3 regions of the Pseudomonas batumici genome follow, and region 2 is predicted to be linked to each of the others. Evidence: predicted binding sites of a transcription regulator. Region 2 holds the regulator's gene; each other region holds the start of a gene.
What was found. Region 2 encodes sigma-54, which starts transcription at its own class of promoters, with help from an activator protein. Its sites were predicted from a motif close to ANTGGCATNNANNTTGCTNT; they were not measured.
Positions count from the first base shown of each region.

Region 1: glnA (type I glutamate--ammonia ligase) is a predicted target of sigma-54. The motif match lies at 1,945-1,964, and genes of this name have one in related genera.
Region 3: NUH87_RS25905 (circularly permuted type 2 ATP-grasp protein) is a predicted target of sigma-54. The motif match lies at 2,309-2,328, and genes of this name have one in related genera.

Region 1 is NZ_CP144470.1:3,455,321-3,459,599, forward strand. Features, by position in the region: gene typA (translational GTPase TypA) at 1-136, opposite strand, end outside; gene thiI (tRNA uracil 4-sulfurtransferase ThiI) at 276-1,730, opposite strand; gene glnA (type I glutamate--ammonia ligase) at 2,062-3,468, shown strand; gene NUH87_RS15535 (cupin domain-containing protein) at 3,673-4,059, shown strand; gene NUH87_RS15540 (chorismate mutase) at 4,240-4,279, shown strand, end outside.
Region 2 is NZ_CP144470.1:2,811,825-2,816,103, forward strand. Features, by position in the region: gene lptB (LPS export ABC transporter ATP-binding protein) at 1-709, shown strand, start outside; gene NUH87_RS12745 (RNA polymerase factor sigma-54) at 897-2,393, shown strand; gene hpf (ribosome hibernation-promoting factor, HPF/YfiA family) at 2,473-2,778, shown strand; gene ptsN (PTS IIA-like nitrogen regulatory protein PtsN) at 2,788-3,252, shown strand; gene rapZ (RNase adapter RapZ) at 3,255-4,112, shown strand; gene NUH87_RS12765 (HPr family phosphocarrier protein) at 4,129-4,279, shown strand, end outside.
Region 3 is NZ_CP144470.1:5,673,633-5,677,911, forward strand. Features, by position in the region: gene NUH87_RS25880 (hypothetical protein) at 1-2, shown strand, start outside; gene NUH87_RS25885 (YkgJ family cysteine cluster protein) at 152-406, shown strand; gene NUH87_RS25890 (START domain-containing protein) at 450-1,055, shown strand; gene NUH87_RS25895 (hypothetical protein) at 1,305-1,541, shown strand; gene NUH87_RS25900 (ribonuclease E inhibitor RraB) at 1,742-2,080, shown strand; gene NUH87_RS25905 (circularly permuted type 2 ATP-grasp protein) at 2,361-3,770, shown strand; gene NUH87_RS25910 (alpha-E domain-containing protein) at 3,782-4,279, shown strand, end outside.

The sequences.
Region 1 (4,279 bases), 640 kb from region 2:
TGGAGTCCATCACGCGCTCGTCGTTGAGCTCGTTGCGCTCCAGGGTGCCGGATTGACGCAGGAGTTTGTCTACCAGGGTGGTCTTACCATGGTCAACGTGGGCAATGATGGCGATGTTGCGTAGATTTTCGATCACTTGTGTATCTCGATCAGAGGATTCGGTGTGCTGACAAGTCTTGGCAGCGATTTACAGTAGAGTCAGGCTTTGCCGTTACAGCTTGACGGCGGCGTCGGGGGGCCGGTGACGCAAGCCACAGGCAAACAGCCCCGGGCACTTAGCTCGGTCGATAAACGCGCACATTGGCATGCCCCTCACTGAGCAAATGGTGAGCATGCAGGCGACTCATCACGCCTTTGTCGCAATACAACAGGTACTGGCGAGTAGGGTCCAGTTCCTTGAAACGAGCGTTCAGTGCATAAAACGGCATCGCTTGTACCTCGATGCCAGCGATCTCCAGCGGGTCGTCTTCCTGAGCATCCGGGTGACGGATGTCGATCACGATATGACCGGCCAGCGCCTCGCTGACTTCTTCGATCTGCAAATCCTGGCCCAGTTCGTCGATGACCCGATCGATCGGCACCAGTTTGGCCCGCTCGAGCGCCCGCTCGAGAATCGCCATGTCGAACTGCTGTTCTTCGTACTCCACGCGGTTGCGCTTGGCGTGGGTCTTGGGGTTCACCGAAATGACCCCGCAATATTCCGGCATATGCTTGGCGAAGTCGGCCGTGCCGATCTCGTTCGCCAGGTTGATGATGTCCTGCTTGTGGCTGGCGATCAGCGGACGGATCACCAGCTTCTCGGTCACGCAGTCGATCACCGACAGGTTCGGCAGCGTCTGGCTGGACACCTGGGAGATCGCCTCGCCGGTGACCAGCGCATCGATGTGCAGTCGATCGGCCATGATCGAGGCCGCGCGCAACATCATACGCTTCAATACTACGCCCATATGACTGTTATCGACTTTGCCGAGAATTTCTCCCAGCACTTCCTCGAACGGTACGCTGACGAACAGCACCCGCTGGGAGCTGCCGTACTTCTTCCACAGGTAGTGGGCGACTTCCATCACCCCCAGCTCGTGGGCGCGGCCACCGAGGTTGAAGAAGCAGAAGTGGGTCATCAGGCCACGGCGCATCATCTGATAGGCGGCCACGGTAGAGTCGAAACCGCCGGACATCAGCACCAGCGTCTGCTCGATGGAACCCAGCGGGTAACCGCCCAGGCCATTGTGCTGGCTGTGGATGACAAACAACCGTTGGTCGCGAATTTCCATCCGCACTTCGATTTCCGGCGCCTTGAGGGAAATCCCGGCGGCATTGCACTGTCGGCGCAACTGGCTGCCGACATATTTCTCCACTTCCATCGAGGTGAAGCTGTGCTTGCCGGCCCGCTTGCAGCGCACCGAAAAGATCTTCCCGGGCAGGGCCGCGCCGAAGTGCTGCTTGCACTTGGCGGTGATGTCGTCGAAGTCGCCCAGCGGGTATTCGTCGACCTGCAGGAAATGCGCGATGCCCGGCATGCAGCACAGGCGCTCGGTCAGCTCCTGCAAGGCCTTGGGCTCGCTCAGCGCGGTTTCCAGCTCGAGGTTGTCCCACACGCCGTTCACCACCACGTCCGGGTCCAGGTCGCGGAGCACGGTACGGATGTTCTTGGCCAGCTGGCGGATGAATTTCGTCCGGACAGGGCGGCTTTTAATGGTGATTTCGGGGAAGACTTTTACGATAAGTTTCATGAAAACAGCGCGCGAAGGGCCGGCCGAAAAAGGGGGGCGCGGATTATAGCGGAAATTGCTCAAGGTTTAACCAGTTATTGTGCAGATGGTTTTGAACGCACCAAAACGGGTCATTCACAATTATTCGAGAACCATATTGGTGCGGCAAATACCCGAAAATCCGCCTATGCTCGCTGCAACGCTTGAGATTGGGGCAAAAAACCCATCACGGGGCACTGGCATGCAATTTGCTCTCTTGTGAGGCAGGTTGCCTTGGCCGATATTCGCGCCGGCATCACCACTCTTTCAGGGCTAACTCCACTACCCAGCCCGAAGCCACCCGGAGGACACCATGTCGAAGTCGGTTCAACTCATCAAAGATCATGACGTTAAATGGATTGATCTGCGCTTCACTGACACCAAAGGCACTCAGCACCACGTGACCATGCCGGCCCGTGATGCACTGGATGAAGATTTCTTCGAAATCGGCAAGATGTTCGACGGCTCCTCCATCGCTGGCTGGAAAGGCATCGAAGCCTCCGACATGATCCTGATGCCGGACGACAGCACTGCCGTACTCGACCCGTTCACCGAAGAGCCGACCCTGATCCTGGTCTGCGACGTGATCGAGCCTTCGACCATGCAGGGCTACGACCGCGACCCACGTGCAATCGCCCGTCGTGCCGAGGAATACCTGAAGTCCACCGGTATCGGCGACACCGCTTTCTTCGGTCCGGAGCCTGAGTTCTTCATCTTCGACTCGGTCAAGTTCAAGTCCGACATCTCCGGTTCCATGTTCAAGATCTTCTCCGAACAAGGTTCGTGGATGTCCGACCAGGACGTGGAAGGCGGTAACAAAGGCCACCGTCCAGGTATCAAGGGCGGTTACTTCCCGGTTCCACCGTTCGACCACGACCACGAAATCCGTACCTCCATGTGCAACGCGCTGGAAGAGATGGGCCAGACCGTCGAAGTTCACCACCACGAAGTGGCGACTGCCGGCCAGAACGAAATCGGCGTGAAGTTCAACACCCTGGTCAACAAGGCTGACGAAGTCCAGACCCTGAAGTACTGCGTACACAACGTGGCGGATGCCTACGGCCGTACCGCGACCTTCATGCCAAAACCGCTGTACGGCGATAACGGCTCGGGTATGCACGTGCACATGTCCATCTCCAAGGAAGGCAAGAACACCTTCGCTGGCGAAGGCTATGCCGGTCTGTCCGACACCGCCCTGTACTTCATCGGCGGCATCATCAAGCACGGTAAGGCCCTGAACGGCTTCACCAACCCGTCGACCAACTCCTACAAGCGTCTGGTCCCAGGTTTCGAAGCACCGGTGATGCTGGCCTACTCGGCTCGCAACCGTTCCGCCTCGATCCGTATTCCTTACGTCAACAGCCCCAAGGCCCGTCGTATCGAAGCACGCTTCCCGGATCCGGCTGCCAACCCTTACCTGGCCTTCGCCGCACTGATGATGGCCGGTCTGGACGGTATCCAGAACAAGATCCACCCTGGCGATGCCGCTGACAAAAACCTGTATGACCTGCCGCCTGAAGAGGCCAAAGAGATCCCACAAGTTTGCGGCAGCCTGAAAGAAGCCCTGGAAGAGCTGGACAAAGGTCGTGCGTTCCTGACCAAAGGCGGCGTTTTCAGCGACGACTTCATCGATGCCTACATCGAGCTGAAAAGCGAAGAAGAAATCAAGGTACGTACCTTCGTACACCCACTGGAATACGAGCTGTACTACAGCTGCTGATCCAGTCGCGCCCGCGCAAGCGGCGTAACGAAAGGCCACCTTCGGGTGGCCTTTTTCATGGGTAAAAAACGAGATTTCTTGAAACGTTTCAAGACTGGCAGGTCGACGCCGCGGGGCGTTAACTAGGGTTCCCGACCTCGCGCCGGGAACCACAGGCACCGCGCATGATGCGCGGTACAAGGACGTTAACCTGGAAACCCGCTCATGACCTCGATCTCGACACCCGAGCCACAAACCCCGCCCCAGCCCCGCGCCCAGGTATTGCTGCGCAGTACCCGCTCCTGGGACGGCACGCCCTACGAACGCTATCCGGCGGGCCCGCCCGAGCTGACCTTGCTGCAGGTCAATATTCCGCCCGACACCGAACTGGGCTGGCACATCCACCCGACTCCCAGCGCGGCCTACATCCTGTCGGGTGAAGTGCGGGTCGAGACCCGGGAAGGCGGCCGGAACACGCTCTTGAAACAGGGCGACACAATAGCCGCGCTGGTCAACATCCAGCACCGCGCCAAGACCGGCGCGGTTCCGGTGGAGCTGCTGGTGTTCTATGCCGGCATCGAGGGAGAACCGCTCTCCGTGTCGGACCTCTGACCCCTGTAGGAGCCGGCTTGCCGGCTCCTACAGGTTTCGCGGCATTTTCAAGATCCCACGCTGTGAATAGACATCCCGGGACAAGCCCGCACCTTCTTCATGAAAAGAGACTGGCGCCTGGCCGCGCTTGTGACGTTTACTCAGAGCCCCATACCACTCTTCCAGGACGAAGCTCGCTCCATGCACCTGAAAAAATCCCTTGCCGGCCCACTGCTGCTCA
Region 2 (4,279 bases):
CCAGCATCTGGCCAAGGCCTACAAAAGTCGCCAGGTGGTGCGTGATGTCAGCCTGTCGATCGACAGCGGGCAGATCGTCGGCTTGCTCGGTCCCAACGGTGCCGGCAAGACCACCTGCTTCTACATGATCGTCGGCCTGGTCCAGGCCGACCAGGGCCGCGTGCTGATCGACGACCAGGACGTCAGCCACCAGCCCATGCACGGCCGCGCCCGCGCCGGGATCGGCTACCTGCCCCAGGAAGCGTCGATTTTCCGCAAGCTGTCGGTGGCGGACAACATCATGGCGATCCTCGAGACCCGCAAGGACCTCGACAAGAACGGCCGCCGCAAGGAGCTGGAAAGCCTGCTGCAGGAGTTCCACATCAGCCACATTCGCGACAACCTCGGCATGAGCCTGTCCGGTGGCGAGCGGCGTCGCGTGGAAATCGCCCGCGCCCTGGCCACCGCGCCGAAATTCATCCTGCTCGATGAGCCTTTCGCCGGGGTCGACCCGATTTCCGTAGGCGATATCAAACAGATCATCCACCACCTCAAGGCCAAGGGCATCGGCGTACTGATCACCGACCACAACGTCCGCGAGACCCTGGATATCTGCGAAACCGCCTACATCGTCAACGATGGACAGCTGATCGCCGAGGGCGACTCGGCCACCATCCTGGCCAACGAACTGGTCAAGGAAGTCTACCTGGGCCACGAGTTCCGACTGTAGACATCGAGGGAACAGATCCAGCGCCGGAGCGCGTCCCGTTCAATAAAAACCACAGGATTTTTATTGTTACAGCGCTCTAGGCAAACCCTCGGGTTTCAGGCATATAATTTGCTTATGTTTGGCGCCCCGGCGCCCTGTAGAGTGGATGGCGCATGCGCGCCGGCGAATAAGGTGTTAAGCCCCTGCCATGAAACCATCGCTAGTCCTGAGAATGGGCCAGCAGCTGACGATGACACCGCAGCTGCAACAGGCCATCCGCCTGCTCCAATTGTCGACCCTGGACCTTCAGCAGGAAATCCAGGAGGCCCTGGAGTCCAACCCGATGCTCGAACGCCAGGAAGAAGGCGACGACTTCGACAATACCGACCCGCTGGCCGACAAAGCCGAGCACACCCCCAATACCGAGATCCAGGAACCGTCCTACCAGCAGGAAACCGCGCCGACGGTGGACAGCCTCGATGAAGGCGACTGGAACGAGCGCATTCCCAACGAGCTGCCCGTCGACACCGCCTGGGAAGATGTCTACCAGACCAGCGCCAGCAGCCTGCCCGGCAACGATGACGACGAGTGGGACTTCACCACCCGCACCTCCGCCGGCGAGAGCCTGCAGAGCCACCTGCTCTGGCAGTTGAACCTGGCGCCGATGTCCGACACCGATCGGCTGATCGCCGTGACCCTGATCGATTGCATCAACAATCAGGGCTACCTGGACGAAACCCTCGAGGAAATCCTCGACGCCTTCGACCCGGAGCTGGACATCGAGCTGGACGAGATCGAAGCGGTGCTGCATCGCATCCAGCAATTCGAACCGGCCGGCATCGGCGCACGCAACCTGGGCGAATGCCTGTTGCTGCAGCTGCGCCAGTTGCCGGCCAGGACGCCCTGGCTGGCCGAGGCACAGCGCCTGGTCATCGACTACATCGACCTGCTCGGCAGCCGCGACTACAGCCAGTTGATGCGCCGCATGAAGCTCAAGGAAGACGAGCTGCGCCAGGTCATCGAGCTGGTCCAGAGCCTCAACCCGCGCCCGGGCTCGCAGATCGAGTCCACCGAAGCCGAGTACGTCGTACCCGACGTGATCGTGCGCAAGGACAACGAGCGCTGGCTGGTGGAACTGAACCAGGAGTCGGTGCCGCGCCTGCGGGTCAACCCGCAGTACGCCGGCTTCGTCCGGCGCGCCGACACCAGCGCCGACAACACCTTCATGCGCAACCAGTTGCAGGAAGCCCGCTGGTTCATCAAGAGCCTGCAGAGCCGCAACGAGACCCTGATGAAAGTCGCCACCCAGATCGTCGAGCACCAGCGCGGCTTCCTGGAATACGGTGACGAGGCGATGAAGCCGCTGGTCCTGCATGACATCGCCGAAGCGGTCGGCATGCACGAGTCGACGATTTCCCGGGTCACCACGCAGAAATTCATGCATACCCCCCGCGGTATCTATGAACTGAAATACTTTTTCTCCAGCCACGTCAGCACCTCCGAGGGCGGTGAATGCTCGTCCACGGCGATCCGCGCGATCATCAAGAAACTGGTTGCAGCGGAAAATCAGAAAAAGCCGTTGAGTGACAGCAAGATCGCTGGTTTACTGGAGGCACAAGGCATTCAGGTGGCCCGTCGTACCGTCGCCAAATACCGTGAGTCTCTGGGGATCGCTCCCTCCAGCGAGCGGAAGCGACTGATGTAGGCGGCAGGGCCCCGTTACAGCGTTCCAGTGGCAGGTAATCGCCTGCCGCTTTATGCACTGGCAACGAAGGAGAAGCTGTATGCAAGTCAATATCAGTGGACATCAACTGGAAGTGACCGAACCCCTGCGTGCTTACATCGGCGAGAAACTCGACCGATTGGAGCGTCATTTCGACAAGATCACCAACGTACAGGTGACCATGGCCGTCGAAAAACTGAAGCAGAAAATTGAAGCCACCTTGCATATCCACGGCGGTGAAGTCGTCGCCAACGCCGAGCATGACGACATGTATGCCGCGATCGACCTGCTCACCGACAAGCTGGACCGACAACTGAAAAAGCATAAGGAAAAGAACCTGCACCTGCTCCAGGGTACAGGTCGCTGATACCCATCCATGATCCGACTTGAAAGCATCCTGACCCCCGGCCGTTCCCTGGTGAACGTGCCGGGCGGCAGTAAAAAGAAAGCCCTCGAGCAAATTGCCAACCTGATCAGCCGCGAAGTCCCTTACCTGGCCATGCAGGATGTCTTCGATAGCCTGGTTGCGCGGGAAAAACTCGGCTCGACCGGTTTCGGCAATGGCATTGCCATTCCACACTGCCGCCTCAAGGGTTGCCTGACGCCCATCAGCGCCCTGATGCACCTGGACGCCCCCATCGATTTCGACGCCATCGACGGCGCGCCGGTTGACCTGCTGTTCGTCCTGCTGGTCCCGGAAGCGGCCACCGATGCCCACCTGGAGCTGCTACGGCAGATTGCCAGCATGCTGGACCGCAAGGACGTCCGCGACAAACTCCGCGCTGCAGCCTCCAACCAGGCCCTGTATCAGGTGGTCCTGGACGAGCAGAACGGTCATTAACCATGCGCTTGATCATCGTCAGCGGCCGCTCCGGCTCAGGTAAAAGCACCGCCCTCGATGTTCTCGAGGACAGCGGCTATTACTGCATCGACAACCTGCCGGCCGGCCTGTTGCCGGAACTGGCCGAGCGAGCGCTGATCCATACCGAGCTGGCACAACCGCTGGTCGCCGTATCCATCGACGCACGCAACCTGCCCAGCCACCTGTCGCGGTTCCCGGAACTGCTGGCTGAAGTGCGCAGCCGGCATATCCAGTGCGATGTCCTGTACCTGGACGCCGACGAAGAAACCCTGCTCAAGCGCTTCTCCGAAACCCGTCGGCGCCACCCGCTGAGCAGTGCCGATCGCTCCCTGGCCGAGGCCATCCGCGACGAAAGCAACCTGCTGGGGCCGATCTCGGACCTGGCCGACCTCAAGGTCAATACCACCCACCTGAACCTCTATCAGTTGCGTGACACCATCAAGCTGCGCCTGCTGAACCAGCCGGAACCGGGCACGGCCTTCCTGGTGGAGTCATTCGGTTTCAAGCGCGGGATGCCGGTGGATGCCGACCTGGTGTTTGACGTACGCTGCCTGCCCAACCCCTACTGGAAACCGGAGTTGCGCGAACAGTCCGGGCTCGACCAGGCGGTGGCCGAGTACCTGGCCGCACAACCGGATGTCGAGGAAATGTACCAGGATATTTCCAGTTATTTGCTCAAATGGTTACCGCGTTTTGCCGCCAGCAGCCGCGCTTATGTCACTATTGCCATCGGCTGCACGGGGGGACATCACCGCTCCGTCTACCTCACCGAACGCTTGGGCAAGGCCCTGCAACAATCCCTGAAGAACGTCCAGGTCCGCCACCGCGACCTTAGCTGAAAGGACCCCCACCGCGATGCCCGCTCTGGAAATTGAAATCATCAACAAACTGGGTCTGCACGCCCGCGCTTCAGCGAAGTTCGTCGGCGTTGCCGGCCAGTTCCCCTGCCAGATCCGCGCCGGGCGCACACCTGAAAGCATGGTCGACGGCAAGAGCATCATGGCCA
Region 3 (4,279 bases), 2.9 Mb from region 2:
AAAACGGCGGCTACCCTTACGACGCTTTGTCGGTGACTGCTCGGTCACCGGCCTTATCCTTGAAAAACCATTGTGCGACCAATTTTAAACAGACGTTTTAGCGGTTACTCTGTCTTCCACACATCGTTTCCCTTGTCAGGAGCTTGTCGTCATGAAGTGCCGTGAGGGCTGTGGCGCTTGTTGCATTGCCCCTTCCATCAGTACGCCGATTCCAGGCATGCCCAACGGCAAGCCGGCGGGAGAACGCTGCCTGCATCTCTCGGTCGACGCGTTGTGCGGTCTGTTTGGCCAGCCTGAGCGGCCCTCCGTGTGCGGGGCTTTCCAGGCCGATCCCGAGGTCTGCGGCGGCAGCCGGGAAGAGGCGATCCGCCTGATCGGCTGGTGGGAGCAAATGACGGCGGCATGAGGTGTGTTCAATGACCGGAACTTCAACAACAAGGAATACAACAATGAGTTCGCTGCATCGAATGGCTGTGGTTTGTGGCTTGACTGTCCTGCTGACCGGCACTGCGTACGCGGAAAACTGGGAAACGGCCAAGGATCAGGACGGTATCAAGGTGTCCCTGAGTGAAGTGGCCAACTCCCAGTACAAGGCCTACCGTGGCGTGACCCTGATCAAGGCGTCCGTGGCCAAGATCCAGGCGCTGCAGGAAGACGTGGTCGGGGCCTGCGCGTGGATTCACGAGTGCAAGTCGCAGAAGCTGCTGAAGAAAGAGGGTGACCTGAGCTGGACCTACACCCAGTTCAAGGCGCCTTTCCCGGTGACGGACCGCGACTCGGTGATGCAGATCACCACCACCAAGGGGGCTGATGGCAGCCTGACCCGCGCCCTCAAGGAAGTGCCAACCTACCTGCCGGAAGAAAAGGGCTATGTCCGTGTCGCCCAGGTGGACGGCTTCTGGAAGCTGGTGCCCAAGGAGGGCGGCATGACCGAAGTGACCTACCAGGTCCATACCGAGCCGGGCGGCAGCGTGCCCTCTTGGCTGGCCAACAAGTTCGTGGTCGATGCGCCGTTCAACACCCTCAAGGCCCTGAAGGAACGCGCCGAAAAGTAAGAGGTTGAAGCCTCCGGCGTTCTCTGCGGTGAAACACCGTCCTGTAGGAGCTAGCTTGCTGGCGATGGCGATTTTTCAGGCGACAACGATGTTGACCATCAGATCGCAATCGTCGGAACGCCGCCCGCAGCAAGCTAGCTCCTACACGTTATGCGGTGTTTTCCTGGGGCAAAGTAAGTTGAACGATCGCCCGTGCCCCGCAGTCCAGATGTTATAAGCCCCTTCATGGGCTTGACCGAGGAGGCACCGATGAGCAAGTGGGCAGTTACCTTCGTCGATGATCATGGCGTGCAGGACACCGAGTACTTCGAGTGCGCACGTCAACCGGACCTGGAACAGGCCGCCCGATTGATTCGCGCCAAGCTGTTGCCGGTCCCTGCCACGCTGGACCTCAATGATCTGGAAGGCCGTACTTCGGAACCGACGGTCAAAAGCCTGAAGGATCAGAACAGCATCCGGATCCTCACTATCACACCGTCACCCTGACCGCGTTTTTTCATCTGCGACCCCTCTGGCAGAGGCGATGGCATCGCGCTACTCTGCAAGGGAGATCAGCGAATGATTCGCTATTGGTCTGGTCTTGTCAGCTACATGCTTGTTTCCCGGTTGTCTTAATGCCAGCGCTGTTCAGTGCCTGGTTCGGGAGTACGGAAAGTCTATCCAACGGTTGCTGAGGAGGACGTTTCATGAGCACAGCCTATCAAGAAGACATCAGCAGCAACGTGCTGCGCCGCATGAAAGAAGGCGGTTTCGATTTCGCACGCATCCATCCCATCGAGTTCTATGCCGTTTTCCCGGACGAGGAGCGGGCGCGCAGGGCGGCAGGCAAGTTTCGTGGTGAATCCTTGAATGCCCAGGTCAGTGTCCGCGACGACGGTGCCTGGTACCTGGAGTTGAGCAAGGTGATGTACGCCACCCACGGCGGTATCGGTGACTTCGAGCAGAACTTCGGCGCGGTGGTCGAGCGCCTGGGCGGCACTATCGAAGGTTGGGGCGTCAAGCACCCGGTACGGGCGCTGAATTGAGAGCGGTTCCTTCCACCAACAACGGCTGACCCAAGGGTTGGCCGTTTTTGTTCGTGCGCACAAAAAAAGGCCGCCCGGGCAGGCGCGCAAAGTCTGGCTATGCTGGTGATAGGCAAAGCCTGCTTCGCAATGAGGCGCGGCTGATCGCATTGGGGCGTTTACTGCACAGCTATGGTGCGGCGCAGGTTGGATGATTATCCAACTGTTTGATATTAAAGCGTTTATGCCGATGGCACGGGCCTTGCGAAGGCTCTTGTGACCGGGTGACAAGGAGCACGGCATGATCCGCACCTATTTTGACGAAATGTACGATGCCGGCGGCCAGGTCCGCCCGCATTACCGGGAGTTTGCTCGTTGGCTGGCCGATACTCCCGAGGAGTTATTGGCACAACGGCGACGCGAGGCCGATCTGCTGTTTCATCGCGCCGGGATTACCTTCACCCTTTATGGAGACGAGCAGGGCACCGAACGCCTGATTCCGTTCGACACCATTCCCCGCAGCATTCCCGCCAGTGAATGGCGCGTCGTGGAGCGTGGTTGCATCCAGCGGGTCAAGGCGTTGAACATGTTTCTCGCCGACCTCTACCACGAGCAGCGGATCATCAAGGCCGGGATCATTCCCGCCGAACAGGTCCTGGCCAACGAGCAGTACCAGCTGGCCATGCAGGGCCTGAACCTGCACCGCGATATCTACTCGCATATTTCCGGAGTCGACCTGGTCCGTGATGGCGACGGCACCTATTACGTCCTGGAAGACAACCTGCGTACGCCCAGCGGCGTGAGCTACATGCTCGAAGACCGCAAGATGATGATGCGCCTGTTCCCCGAGCTGTTCGCCGCCCAGCGCATCGCGCCCATCGACCATTACCCCAACCTGCTGCTCGACACCCTGAAAAGCTCCAGCCCCCTGGACAACCCGAGCGTGGTGGTGCTGACGCCCGGACGCTTCAACAGTGCGTTCTTCGAACACGCGTTCCTGGCCCGGGAAATGGGCGTGGAACTGGTGGAAGGCGCCGACCTGTTCGTGCGCGACGACAAGGTCTTCATGCGCACCACCGACGGCCCGAAACAGGTGGATGTGATCTACCGCCGCCTCGACGATGCTTTCCTCGATCCGTTGGCGTTCAACCCCGAGTCGATGCTCGGCGTGCCCGGGCTGCTGTCGTCCTACCGCTCCGGCAATGTGGTGCTGGCCAATGCCATCGGCACCGGGGTGGCGGACGACAAGTCGGTGTACCCGTTCGTCACCGACATGATCCGTTTCTACCTGGACGAAGAGCCGATCCTGAAGAACGTGCCCACCTGGCAGTGCCGCAAGCCCGAGGAACTGTCCCACGTGCTGGCGCATCTCCCCGAATTGGTGGTCAAGGAAACCCAGGGCTCGGGCGGCTACGGCATGCTGGTAGGGCCGGCGGCGAGCGCCGCGGAGATCGAGAATTTCCGCGCCCGGCTCAAGGCCAAGCCCCACGCCTATATCGCCCAGCCGACGTTGTCCCTGTCGACCTGCCCGACCTTCGTCGAGAGCGGCATCGCCCCGCGCCATATCGATCTGCGTCCATTTGTCCTCTCCGGTCGTGAGACCCGTGTCGTGCCGGGCGGGCTGACCCGCGTCGCACTGCGCGAAGGCTCCCTGGTGGTGAACTCGTCCCAGGGCGGCGGCACCAAGGACACCTGGGTGGTCGAGGATTAAGGAAGCCTGACATGCTAAGTAGAACTGCCTCGGATTTGTATTGGATGTCGCGCTATCTGGAACGCGTGGAAAACCTCGCGCGGATGCTCGACGTGAGTTATTCGTTGTCGTTGATGCCGCAGGACGGTCGCGGCGACGGTCTGCAGGAAATGGCCATGCCGCTGCTGATCACCGGCACCCTCGACGATTACCTGGAGCGTCATGGCGAGCTGCACGCCGACCGGTTGCTGCATTTCTTCGCCCTGGACGCCACCAATCCGGCGAGCATCTTCAGTTGCCTGCGGGCGGCCCGGGCCAGTGCCCATGCGGTGCGTGGGCGGATTACCGCGGACATGTGGGAAAACATCAACGCCACCTGGCTGGAGATTCGCGGCATTGCCGACCAGGGCCTGGGCCGTTATGGCATGAGCCGTTTCTGCGAGTGGATCAAGGAGCGTTCCCACCTGTTTCGCGGAGCGTCCTACGGCACCATCATGCGTAACGATGCCTTTCGTTTCATTCGCCTGGGC